Regions from separate parts of the Cupriavidus sp. USMAA2-4 genome, predicted to be linked through region 2. Evidence: riboswitches for the same ligand, from Rfam matches in the RefSeq annotation. Region 2 holds a riboswitch; the other holds the start of a gene.
What was found. Region 2 has a riboswitch for glycine ahead of gcvT (glycine cleavage system aminomethyltransferase GcvT). Riboswitches for the same ligand answer to the same signal wherever they lie in the genome.

Region 1 (5,546 bases), on a different replicon from region 2:
TCAAAAATGAGAAGGCCTCGCGCGAAGCCTTCGCCGGCGGCTGGTTCCACACCGGCGACCTGGGCGTGTGCATGCCTGACGGCTACGTCAAGATCAAGGACCGCAGCAAGGACATCATCATCTCCGGCGGCGAGAACATCTCCTCGGTCGAGGTCGAAGACGCGCTGTACCGCCATCCCGCGGTGCTGGCGGCGGCGGTGGTCGCCCAGCCCGACGCCAAGTGGGGCGAGACGCCATGCGCCTTCGTCGAGCTGAAGGAAGGCGCGAGCGTCACCGCCGAGGAACTGATGGCGCACTGCCGCTCGCTGCTGGCGGGCTTCAAGGTACCCAAGGCGGTCTATTTCGGGCCGCTGCCCAAGACCTCGACCGGGAAGATCCAGAAGTTCGAGCTGCGCCGCAAGGTCAAGTCGGACTCGGCCATCGACGTCTGATGCCCGCGGCCTGAGGCCCCAACCCTGGCCGCGGCGTTCCGCGGCCGTGCGTCCCGTGCGCGGGCGGCGCTGTGCGACAATGCCTCGCACCGGCCGCCCGCGCCGCTTCCCACCTGCCAGGACGCACCATGACCACCGACACGGCTGCACCGACCCGCGCGCCCGACAGCGCCGCGCTGCGCGACTTCGTCGAGCGCAAGTGGAACGACGAGATCGTCCCCGCGCTGACCGACTACATCGGCATTCCCGCCAAGAGTCCTGCCTTCGACGCCGACTGGGCACGCCACGGCCACCTGGAGCGCGTCGTCGCCGATGCCGCCGCCTGGGTCGAGCGCCAGCCGGTGCGCGGCCTCAAGCTGGAAGTGATCCGCCTGCCCGGGCGCACGCCGCTGCTCTATTTCGAGACGCCCGCCACGCGTTCGGGCAGCAGCGAGACCATCGTGCTGTACGGCCACCTCGACAAGCAGCCCGAGTTCGACGGCTGGCGCCGCGACCTCGGCCCCTGGACGCCCAAGATGGAGGACGGGCGCCTCTACGGCCGCGGCGGCGCCGACGACGGTTATGCCGTCTACGCCAGCATCGCGGCGCTGGCCGCGCTCGATGCGCAGGGCGTGGAGCGCCCGCGCTGCGTGGGCCTGATCGAGACCTGCGAGGAATCCGGCAGCTATGACCTGCTGCCGTATGTGGACGCGCTGCGCCAGCGCCTGGGGCGGGTCGGCCTGGTGGTCTGCCTGGATTCCGGCGCCGGCAACTACGACCAGTTGTGGCTGACCACCTCGCTGCGCGGCCTGGTGGTGGGCGACCTCGAAGTGGAGGTGCTGGAGGAGGGCATCCACTCGGGCTCCTATGGCGGCATCGCGCCGTCCAGCTTCCGCGTGATGCGCCAGTTGTTCGAGCGCCTGGAGGATGCCGCCACCGGCAATATCCTGCCCGACGCCTTCCATTGCCCGGTTCCGGCCGACCGCCTGCGCGAGACCGAGGCGGCCGCGCGCATCCTCGGCGAGGCGGTGTGGAAGGGCATGCCCTGGTCGTGCGGCCAGGACGGCCGGCCGGTGCTGCCGGTGGTGGCCGATCCGCAGGAAGTGCTGCTCAACGCCAACTGGCGGCCCTCGCTGTCGGTCACCGGCGCCGCCGGCCTGCCGTCGCTGGCGGATGCCGGCAATGTGCTGCGCCCGCGCACGGCCTTCAAGCTGTCGCTGCGCCTGCCGCCGCTGGTCGACGCCGCGCGGGCGGCGGCCGATCTCAAGGCCCTGCTCGAACTGGACCCGCCCTACAACGCCAAGGTCACCTTCAAGCCCGCCGCCGGCGCGGCCAACGGCTGGAACGCGCCCGGCCTGGCGCCCTGGCTGGAACAGGCCATGAACACAGCCTCGCGCACCCACTTCGGCCATGACCTGGCCTATATCGGCCAGGGCGGCACCATCCCCTTGATGAACACATTGCAGGCCGGCTTCCCGTCGGCGCAGTTCATGGTGTGCGGCGTGCTGGGGCCGAAGTCCAATGCCCACGGTCCCAACGAGTTCTTGCACGTGCCCTACGCGCGCAAGCTGACGGCGGCCGTCGCCGAGGTGATCGCGGCGGCGCCCTGAGACACCCTCCCGTCGCCCGCTTCCTGCCACAAGCCTTCGGGCGACGGATAGACAGCGTTTGCGCGGGCGCTCAGCGCGCGCTGGCGCCGGTGGCCGCCACCGCCGCCACGCGCCGCTGGGGCAGGGCGCCGCTGAAGGCGAAGTCCACCTCCGGGGCGCGGCCGCTGATGATGTCGGCGATGGCGCGCCCGGAGCCGCAGCCATGCGTCCAGCCCAGCGTGCCGTGGCCGGTGTTCAGGTAGAGCCCCGCCACGCTGCTGGCGCCGATGTACGGCACGTTGCCCGGCGTGGCCGGGCGCAGTCCGGTCCAGTAGCGCGCCAGTTCCGGGCGGCTCATGCCCGGGAAGATCTCCAGCGTGCGGCGCACGATGGCTTCGCAGCGCAGCGGATTGAGTTCCATCGCATAGCCGTTAAGCTCCGCCGTGCCGGCGATGCGCAGGCGGTCGCCGAAGCGGGAGAAGACCAGCTTGTACTCGTCGTCGGTCAGGCTGACGCTGGGCGCCCGTTCCGCATCGAGCACCGGCAGCGTCGCCGAGTAGCCCTTGGCGGGATAGATATCGAGCTTGATCCCCAGCGGCCGCGCCAGCAGCGGGCTGAAGCTGCCCAGCGCCAGCACGTAGGCATCGGCGCTTTCGAGCTGGTAGGCGCCGCTGTCGTCGGCATATTCCACCGCCCGCATGCCGCCGCCGTCGGCATGCAGCCGCTGCACGCGCACGCCGTAGCGGAAGCGCACGCCGGCCGCCTCGCAACGCGCCGCCAGCGCGGTGGTGAAGCGGTGCACGTCGCCCGACTCGTCCGCGCTGGTGTAGGTGGCGCCGGCCAGGCGCGGCGCGATGGCGGCCAGCGCCGGTTCGATGCGCACCACTTCGTCGGCACCGATGACCTGGCGTTCGCAGCCGAGCTCGCGCATGATGCGGGCCGGCTCGATGGCGGCATCGAACTCCTTGGCGCTGGTGTAGAAGTGGAGGATGCCGCGGCTGAGGTGGTCGTACTCGATGCCTGTTTCGGCGCGCAGCGCCTGCAGGCTGGCGCGGCTGTAGGTGCCCAGGTTGAGCAACTGGATCATGTTGTGGGTGGAGCGGCGCGCCGAGCATTCGCGCAGGAACTTCAGGCCCCAGGACCACTGTGCGGGATCGGCGCGCAGGCGGAACAGCAGCGGCGCATCCTCCTTGCCCAGCCAGCGCAGCAGTTTCCACGGCGCGGCGGGATTGGCCCAGGGTTCGGCATGGCTGACGGAGATCTGGCCGCCGTTGCCGAAGCTGGTTTCGCGCGCCGCGCCGGCATTGCGTTCGAGCACCACCACTTCGTGGCCAGCCTTGGCGAGATACCAGGCCGAGGCCACGCCGATCACGCCCGCGCCCATCACGATGACTTTCATTTCTCTGGCTCCAGGAAAGCAAAAAGGGGCAGGCGTGCGGTGTCGCACGCCTGCCCCCACTGTCCTTTTGCCTGAGAGATTCGCCTGGTCCACCCGGACTTCGGCTTGCCCCTTCGGCGGCCGCCGGCGCTGGTGTCTGCCAGCCTGCCGCGACGCTCTCCAGTTGGTTCGGTATCCAGTCTGTTGCACCTGAGCGTTTCGGGGGTACGCCTTCGGTAGGAGCGGCACCGGCAGCCTGCCGGGATGCTCCGTTCTCCTGGAACGCGCACCATAGCATGGGCCTGAGCCGGGCGGCAAGCCCCCGCGCCGGGTGGCGCGGGCAGCACGCCGGGCGAGGCGGGGCGGGCGCGGCGGCGGCCGGTGTGCGGACGCTGTGCCGACCCGCTTGTCTCATCCTGAGACACCGCGTGGATCGAAGCGAGACGGTGGCCGCACGCGCCGCGCCGGCGGCCTCGGGGAAAACGAGCAGGCGCGCGCCGGCGCGCTTGAAATCGCCCGGGGCCTCACCTAAAGTCATCCACCACCCGGGCGCCGCCCCGCGCGATGCGCGCCGCCGGGCACAACATAACAAGCCGCACGGAGACAGCCCCCCAATGAGGCAAGCCGCAGACAGCCTTCCCCTCGACGTGCGCACCGCGCGGCGCCAGTTCTTCGACGGCCGGCTGGTGCCGCCCGGCACCATCCCCGAGCGCATCGCCAGTTCCTGGCAGCGTGCCGCCACCTACGGGCTGCGCCCGGGCGACCGCGCGCTCGGCACCAACTTCGTCACGCACAGCCAGTTGCGCCGGCTCGAAGCGGAGCACCAGGCCCTGATCGCCTGCGCCGAAGAGGATATGGCGATCCTGGCGGGCGCGTTTCCGTCGCGCCACTGGCTGGTGTTCTGCACCAACGCCGAAGGCGTGATCGTCAGTTCCACCGTACAGGGGGGCGCCGGGCCGTCGCAGGCGCGCGCGCTGGTGGGTGGCAAGCGCGTCAGCGAGGCGGCGCTGGGCACCAATGCGCCGGCCTGCGTGCTGAGCGAAGGCGGCCTGCCGATCGAGATCCGCCGCGGCGAGCACTATCTCGAAGAACTGATCGACGTGGTCTGCGCGGCGGCGCCCATCCATGATCCGCACGACAGGCTGGTCGGCGTGCTGGATATCACGGGCTTCGGCATCGACCTGCCGGCCTACGCGCTCAGCCGCGTGCAGGCCGCCGCCATGTCGATCGAGAACCGCATGTACGCCGGCATGGCCGGCTGCCGCATCCTGCGCCTGCACCACGATCCGCGCATGCTGGGCACGCCCGCCGAAGGCATCGTCGCCATTTCGCGCGACGACGTGATCGTCGCGGCCAACCGCGCGGCGCGCCAGATGCTGGGGCGGCCGGGCGGGACCTGGGCGCCGCGCGCGCTCGACGAGGTCTTTGCCGGCGGGCTGCGCGCTGCGGCCGCCGGCGCGACGGGCGCGGCGACGCTGAACGGACGTGGGGGCGAGCGCTATTTCGTCGCGCTGGAGCCTGCGCCGGCTCCAACACGGGCGCAGGCCGCGACGCCGGGCGCGGGCGCGCCACGGCCATCCATGCCGGCGGCCGCCGGCGCGGCGCAGGGTTGCGTGCTGGCCGACGCCAGGCTGGCGCGGCTGTTCGGCAAGGCGGCCACGGTCCTGCGCGAGCAGGTGCCGGTGATCCTGCTGGGCGAAACCGGCACCGGCAAGAGCATGCTGGCACGCGCGCTGCACGAGGCCAGCCGGCCGGGCCGCGCCTTCGTCTCGCTCAATTGCTCGGCGATCCCGGAAGGGCTGGCCGAAGCCGAGCTGTTCGGCTATGAGGAGGGCGCCTTCACCGGCGGCCGCAAGGGCGGCAGCATCGGCAAGATCGAGCAGGCCAGCCACGGCACCCTGTTCCTGGACGAGATCGGCGACATGCCGCTGGCGCTGCAGGCGCGCCTGCTGAGCGTGCTGCAGGATCGCAGCGTGACGCGCGTGGGCGGCCATCGCGCGATCCCGGTGGACATCTCGGTGATCTGTGCCACCCATCGCGACCTGCCGGCGCTGGTGCGCGCCGGCGCCTTCCGCGAGGACCTGCTGTACCGCCTCAACGGCCTCTCGGTGCAGGTGCCGGCCTTGCGCGAGCGCACCGACCTGGCCGAACTGATCCAGGCGCAGGTCG
Region 2 (5,546 bases):
CTGCAGAACGCCTCGTCCGATCCACCCGCCCGGCCCGGGCCGAACCTTGCACCGCGCGAGGCACTCGGCCTGAATGCCGCGCAGAACGCGCTGTGGCAGGCCGCCGAGTCCGCCACGCGTGAAGCACACGCCCATGCGCTGGAGCTGCGCGCGCGCTTCCTGCGTGAAAGCGGCGACCCCGAGGGCATGCGCGACGGCAGCGCACCGCTGCGCCCGCGCGTCCAGGCGATGGAGCGGCTGCACGATGCGCTGGAGAAGGACCGCCGCGCGGTCGATGAACGCTGGCTGGCGCTGGATGAGAGCCTCGATGCGTCCCAGCGGCGCCGCTTGCGCGCGATGCCCCAGGTGGCGCACTGGCTGGGCCTGATGCCGCCGATGCATGCCATGCACGAGCTGGAGATGGGCCGTCCCGGCGGGCCGGAAGGCAGGGACCGGGCGGGCCCCGGCTTCGACGGGCCGCCGCACTGAGCGCTGCCGGGAGTATCGCGGCGCGCGTGCCACGCCTCGCCGCACCCTGCCGACCTGGCTGCTGCATGCGTGGCGCCGCGGCGTGCAGCGATCGGCGGTGACCGGAATGTGGATAAAAGAACGCCCCCGCGCTTTGGGCCGGGGGCGTCAAACAGGGAAGAACCGGGCACGCATGCCCGACCGCGCAGGACAGAAGGGTTAAGCCCCGCACGGTACCCGCAGCACAAGGCCGCGGACGGGGGTGATCCTAGTCGGCGCGCCGGGGCCGGTCTTGTCTATCTCGTATCCCTATGTATCGACTTTGTATCAGACCCCGGCCTTTCCGTTACCGAGCAGCGCCTTGAGTCCGGCCAGGCGGTCCTTGGGGCTCATGGCCGGGGCCGTGTCCTTGGGCGCCGGCGCCTCTTCCAGCTTCATTTCACCGATGAAGCGCGACGGCTGGCAGGAATAGGTGTCGCGCGCGCGCTTGCGCTTCTTGCACCAGCTGATGTGCAGGCTGCGCTGGGCACGCGTGATGCCGACGTACATCAGGCGGCGCTCTTCCTCGACCTTCTCGTCGCTCATGTCCTCGTCCTCGCGGCAATGGGGCAGGATGCCCTCCTCCACGCCGACCAGGAACACATGCGGGTACTCCAGGCCCTTGGAGGCATGCAACGTCGACAGCCGCACCGCGTCGGGATCTTCTTCGCGGCCCTCGAGCATGCTCATCAGTGCCACCGTCTGTGTCAGCTCGAGCAGGTTCTTGCCCTCGTCGCCGAAGCCGTCGGCGGTGTCGTAGCCAGTGGCCTCGCCCGTGCCGTCGCCACCCTCGGGCTTGGTGCCCTTGCGCTTGAGCCAATCGAGGAATTCCAGCGTGGTGGTCCACCTGGACTGTGCCTGGCGCTCGTCGAAGGTGTCGTAGAGGTAGGCCTCGTAGTGGATGCCTTCCATCAGGTCGTCGAGCACCTGCGTGGCCGGGTCTTTGGCGGCGCGCGCGGCCAGCCGCACCATCGACTCGCAGAACACGCGCAGCGGCTCCAGCTGGCGCGGCTGCAGCTTGCCTTCGATGCCGCCCATCATGGCCGCCTCGAACAGCGAGACCTTGGCCTGGCCGGCGAAGGTGCCCAGCACCTCCAATGTGGTATTGCCGACGCCGCGCCGCGGCGTGGTGATGGCGCGGATGAAAGCAGGGTCGTCGTCCGGATTGGCGATCAGGCGCAGGTAGGCGCAGATGTCCTTGATTTCCGCCTTGTCGAAGAAGCTCTGCCCGCCCGACAGCACATAGGGAATGCGTTCGCGGCGCAGGATCTGCTCGAACAGGCGTGCCTGGTGATTGCCGCGGTACAGGATGGCATAGTCGCGGAACTGCGCGCGGCGCTCGAACTTGTGGGCCGACAGGCGGAACACCACGGACTCCGCCTCATGCTCCTCGTCGTTCATCGGGTTGATGGCGACCGGGTCGCCCATGCCGTGCTCGCTCCACAACTTCTTGTCGAACAGCTTCGGATTGTTGGCGATGACGGCGTTGGCCGCTTCGAGGATGCGCACCGTGGAGCGGTAGTTCTGCTCCAGCTTGATCACTTTCAGGTCGGGGAAATCGGTCTGCAGCAGGCGCAGGTTGTCGAGCGTGGCGCCGCGCCAGCCGTAGATGGCCTGGTCATCGTCGCCGACCGCGGTGAAGGCCGGCGCGCGCAGGTGCGAGCCACCCGCCAGCAGCTTGAGCAGCTGGTACTGGCAGGCATTGGTGTCCTGGTACTCGTCGACCAGGAAGTAGCGCAGGCGGTTCTGCCACTTCAGGCGCACCGTCTCGTCGCGCGCGAACAGTTCGGCCGGCAGGCGGATCAGGTCGTCGAAATCCACCGCCTGGTAGGCATGCAGCGTGGCCACGTAGTTGCGGTAGACCAGCGCGGCCTGGTGCTGGTCGGCATCGGCGGCCTGCGCGATGGCCGCTTCGGGATCGACCATGCCGTTCTTCCACAGCGAGATCGTGCCCTGCACGCTGCGGATCAGCTTCTTGTCGGTGGTGCCGAGCTGTTCCTGCACCAGCCCGAAGCAATCGTCCGAGTCCATGATCGAGAACTGCGGCTTCAGGCCCACGTGCTCGGCCTCGGCGCGCAGGATCTGCACGCCGAGGGAGTGGAAGGTACAGACCGTCAGCTGCTTGAGCGGCAGACGCTTGCCTTCGCGCGTGGTCTTGCCTTCCATCAGCTTGCCGATGCGCTCCTGCATCTCCTTCGCCGCCTTGTTGGTGAAGGTGACGGCGGCGATGTGGCGGGGCTCGAAGCCCTTGTCCTCGATCAGGTGGGCGATCTTCTGCGTGATCACCCTGGTCTTGCCCGAGCCGGCGCCGGCCAGTACCAGGCAGGGACCATCGAGATAGCGGACAGCTTCGGATTGGGCGGGATTGAGTCCGTGGGTCATGCGCGGGAAGACAGCGTGGAAGTGTGACGGGAACGGCCGGGCCGCGGATGCGGTGCGGCGTGTGCAGGATCCGGCGCGCCTCGGCACCGTGCAAGCGGAGGATGTTAACACGCGCCGCCGCCGGGCCAGGCTGCTCGACGAGGCCTTTGTCCCCGGCCGTCATGTAACGCGCCGTAATGCTCTGTAATGAAAAGTAATGGCCGGGATCGCGTCCCGGATGGCGGTCTCTAAGAAGGATAGAGAGCTTGTATGACGGCTGCTCCAACACTGCTTCAACCAGGTGTGGCCTCATCATCACAAGGGAGCTGTCCTATGCGAACACAGAAGCGAGCACGTCCGGCTCTGGCCAAGGCCATCCTGATCAGCGCCACGCTGGTGGCGTTCGCCGGCTGCGCGGACATGTCGCCCAAGCAGCGCAACACCGCCATCGGCGCCGGTATCGGCGCGGTCGGGGGTGCAGTGCTGACTGGCGGCGATGCGCTGGGCACCGTCGGCGGCGCGGCCGTGGGCGGTGTCATCGGCAACGTCACCACCCCGAACCGCAGGGGCCGGTGAGCCCTGCCCCGCCGGCCCGGGGCGCGTTGACAAAGCGGGGGGCGTCCCGTACATTGCGCGCATCCGGCCGGGAGAGCGCGCGAGGCATCGCGCCGCCGAAGGGGTATCACCCGAAAACTCTCAGGCACCATGGACTGGTCGGATCGGCGGGCAATATGCACACGATGCACGCCGTACTCTGGAGAGCGACACCCGCCATCGTTCGCATGAATGACGGTGAGCGTGTCCACCGAAGGGGCGCGCAGGGCCCGGTTCCGCCAGGAGCCACCCTGTAATCTCTCAGGTATCGAGGACAGAGGGGTCATCCGCCGCAGCGGATTCGCAGCGCGACGCGCGCGAGCCATGCGGCGGATGGCCCTTTTTTCGTTTTCGCAACCGCAGAGATCCGTCCCCGAGGAACCCATGACGCTCCAGGCCACGCCCCTCAATGCCATCCACCGCGCCCTCGGCGCCCGCATGGTCGACTTCGGCGGCTGGGACATGCCGGTCAACTACGGCTCCCAGATCGAGGAACACCACGCCGTGCGCAGCGACGCCGGCATGTTCGACGTCTCCCACATGTGCGTGGTCGACCTCGCCGGTCCCCACGTGCGCGCCTTCCTGCGCGGCCTGCTGGCCAACAACGTGGACAAGCTGCAGACGCCGGGCAAGGCGCTCTACTCCTGCATGCTCGACGACAAGGGCCACGTCATCGACGACCTGATCGTCTACTTCTTCGCCGAAGACCGCTTCCGCCTGGTGGTCAACGCCAGCACCGCACCCACCGATATCGAATGGATCCGCGCCCGTAATGCCGCCACCGGCAGCGGAGTCGCGATCACGCCGCGGCGCGCCGACAACGCCCCCGCGGGCGTGGCGCCGCTGGCCATCGTCGCGGTGCAGGGCCCGAACGCGCGCGCCAAGGTATGGGGCGCCTTCCCCAGCACCCAGCCGAGCGAAGCGCTCAAGCCCTTCAACGCCCTCGTGGTGCAGGACCCGGCCATCGGCGAAATCATGGTCGCACGCACCGGCTACACCGGCGAGGACGGCTTCGAGCTGGTGGTGCCGGCCGACAACGTCGCCGCGGTGTGGGAAAAGCTGGATGCCGCCGGCGTGCGCCCGGCCGGCCTGGGCGCGCGCGACACGCTGCGCCTGGAAGCGGGCATGAACCTGTATGGACAGGACATGGATATCCACACTTCGCCGCTGGATGCGGGCCTGGCCTGGACCGTCGACCTGCAGAGCGAACGCGACTTCACCGGCAAGGCCGCCCTGCTGGCCGACGGCCAGAAGGCCGCCTTCGCCGGCCTGGTCCTGCGCGACAAGGGCGGCGTGCTGCGCGCCCACCAGACCGTCGTCACGCCCGCTGGCAACGGCGAGACCACCAGCGGCACCTTCAGCCCGACCCTGTCCCTTTCGATCGCCTTCGCCCGCCTGCCGCTGGGCGCGCAACCCGGCGACAGCGTCGAAGTGGAGATCCGCGGCCGCAAGCTGGCGGCGACTGTGGTTAAACTGCCGTTTGTGCGCAATGGCAAGGCACTCGTGAGCTGACGCTCGCAACGGTCAAACAAGGTCAAGAGCCAACGGTCATGGCGCGCCCGCGCGCGGGCGCGCCCAGAACAGACGAACCAACCGAATCCGGAGAATCCACATGAACTTCCCCCCCGAACTCAAGTACACCGAGTCGCATGAGTGGGTGCGCGTCGAAGCCGACGGCACGCTGACCATCGGCATCACGGACCATGCGCAGGACGCGCTGGGCGACATCGTCTTCCTCGAGCTGCCCGAAGTGGGCCGCAGCGTCGGCGCCGGCGACGCGCTGGCCGTGGTCGAGTCGGTCAAGGCCGCCTCCGACATCTACGCGCCGGTGGCCGGCGAGGTCATCGCCATCAACGACGCCGCCAGCGCCGAGCCGGAGAGCGTCAACGCCAACGCCTTCGAGGCCTGGCTGTTCAAGCTGAAGCCGGCCAACGCCGACGACGTCAACGGCCTGATGTCGGCCGACGCCTACAAGGCCAGCGTCGGCGCCTGACGCCGCGCGGCCCCGGCGACGGGGCCGCCGAGACCGAACGACCGCGCGGCGGCCGGCCGACCACCGGCGCCGCGCCTGACGAGACCCCTGCCATGAATGCCCCGCTGCCCAT

Region 1: it holds a riboswitch for glycine, as region 2 does, so the genes downstream of both, BKK79_RS34640 (D-amino acid dehydrogenase) here and gcvT (glycine cleavage system aminomethyltransferase GcvT) in region 2, are expected to answer to the same signal.

Annotation. Positions count from the first base shown of each region.
Region 1 is NZ_CP017749.1:3,356,529-3,362,074, reverse strand. Features, by position in the region: gene BKK79_RS34650 (acyl-CoA synthetase) at 1-431, shown strand, start outside; gene BKK79_RS34645 (M20/M25/M40 family metallo-hydrolase) at 560-2,020, shown strand; gene BKK79_RS34640 (D-amino acid dehydrogenase) at 2,091-3,398, opposite strand; glycine riboswitch at 3,448-3,571, opposite strand; gene BKK79_RS34635 (sigma-54-dependent Fis family transcriptional regulator) at 3,992-5,546, shown strand, end outside.
Region 2 is NZ_CP017748.1:2,661,964-2,667,509, reverse strand. Features, by position in the region: gene BKK79_RS11630 (hypothetical protein) at 1-468, shown strand, start outside; gene BKK79_RS11625 (UvrD-helicase domain-containing protein) at 775-2,868, opposite strand; gene BKK79_RS11620 (glycine zipper 2TM domain-containing protein) at 3,181-3,423, shown strand; glycine riboswitch at 3,482-3,570, shown strand; glycine riboswitch at 3,592-3,729, shown strand; gene gcvT (glycine cleavage system aminomethyltransferase GcvT) at 3,826-4,953, shown strand; gene gcvH (glycine cleavage system protein GcvH) at 5,054-5,434, shown strand; gene gcvP (aminomethyl-transferring glycine dehydrogenase) at 5,527-5,546, shown strand, end outside.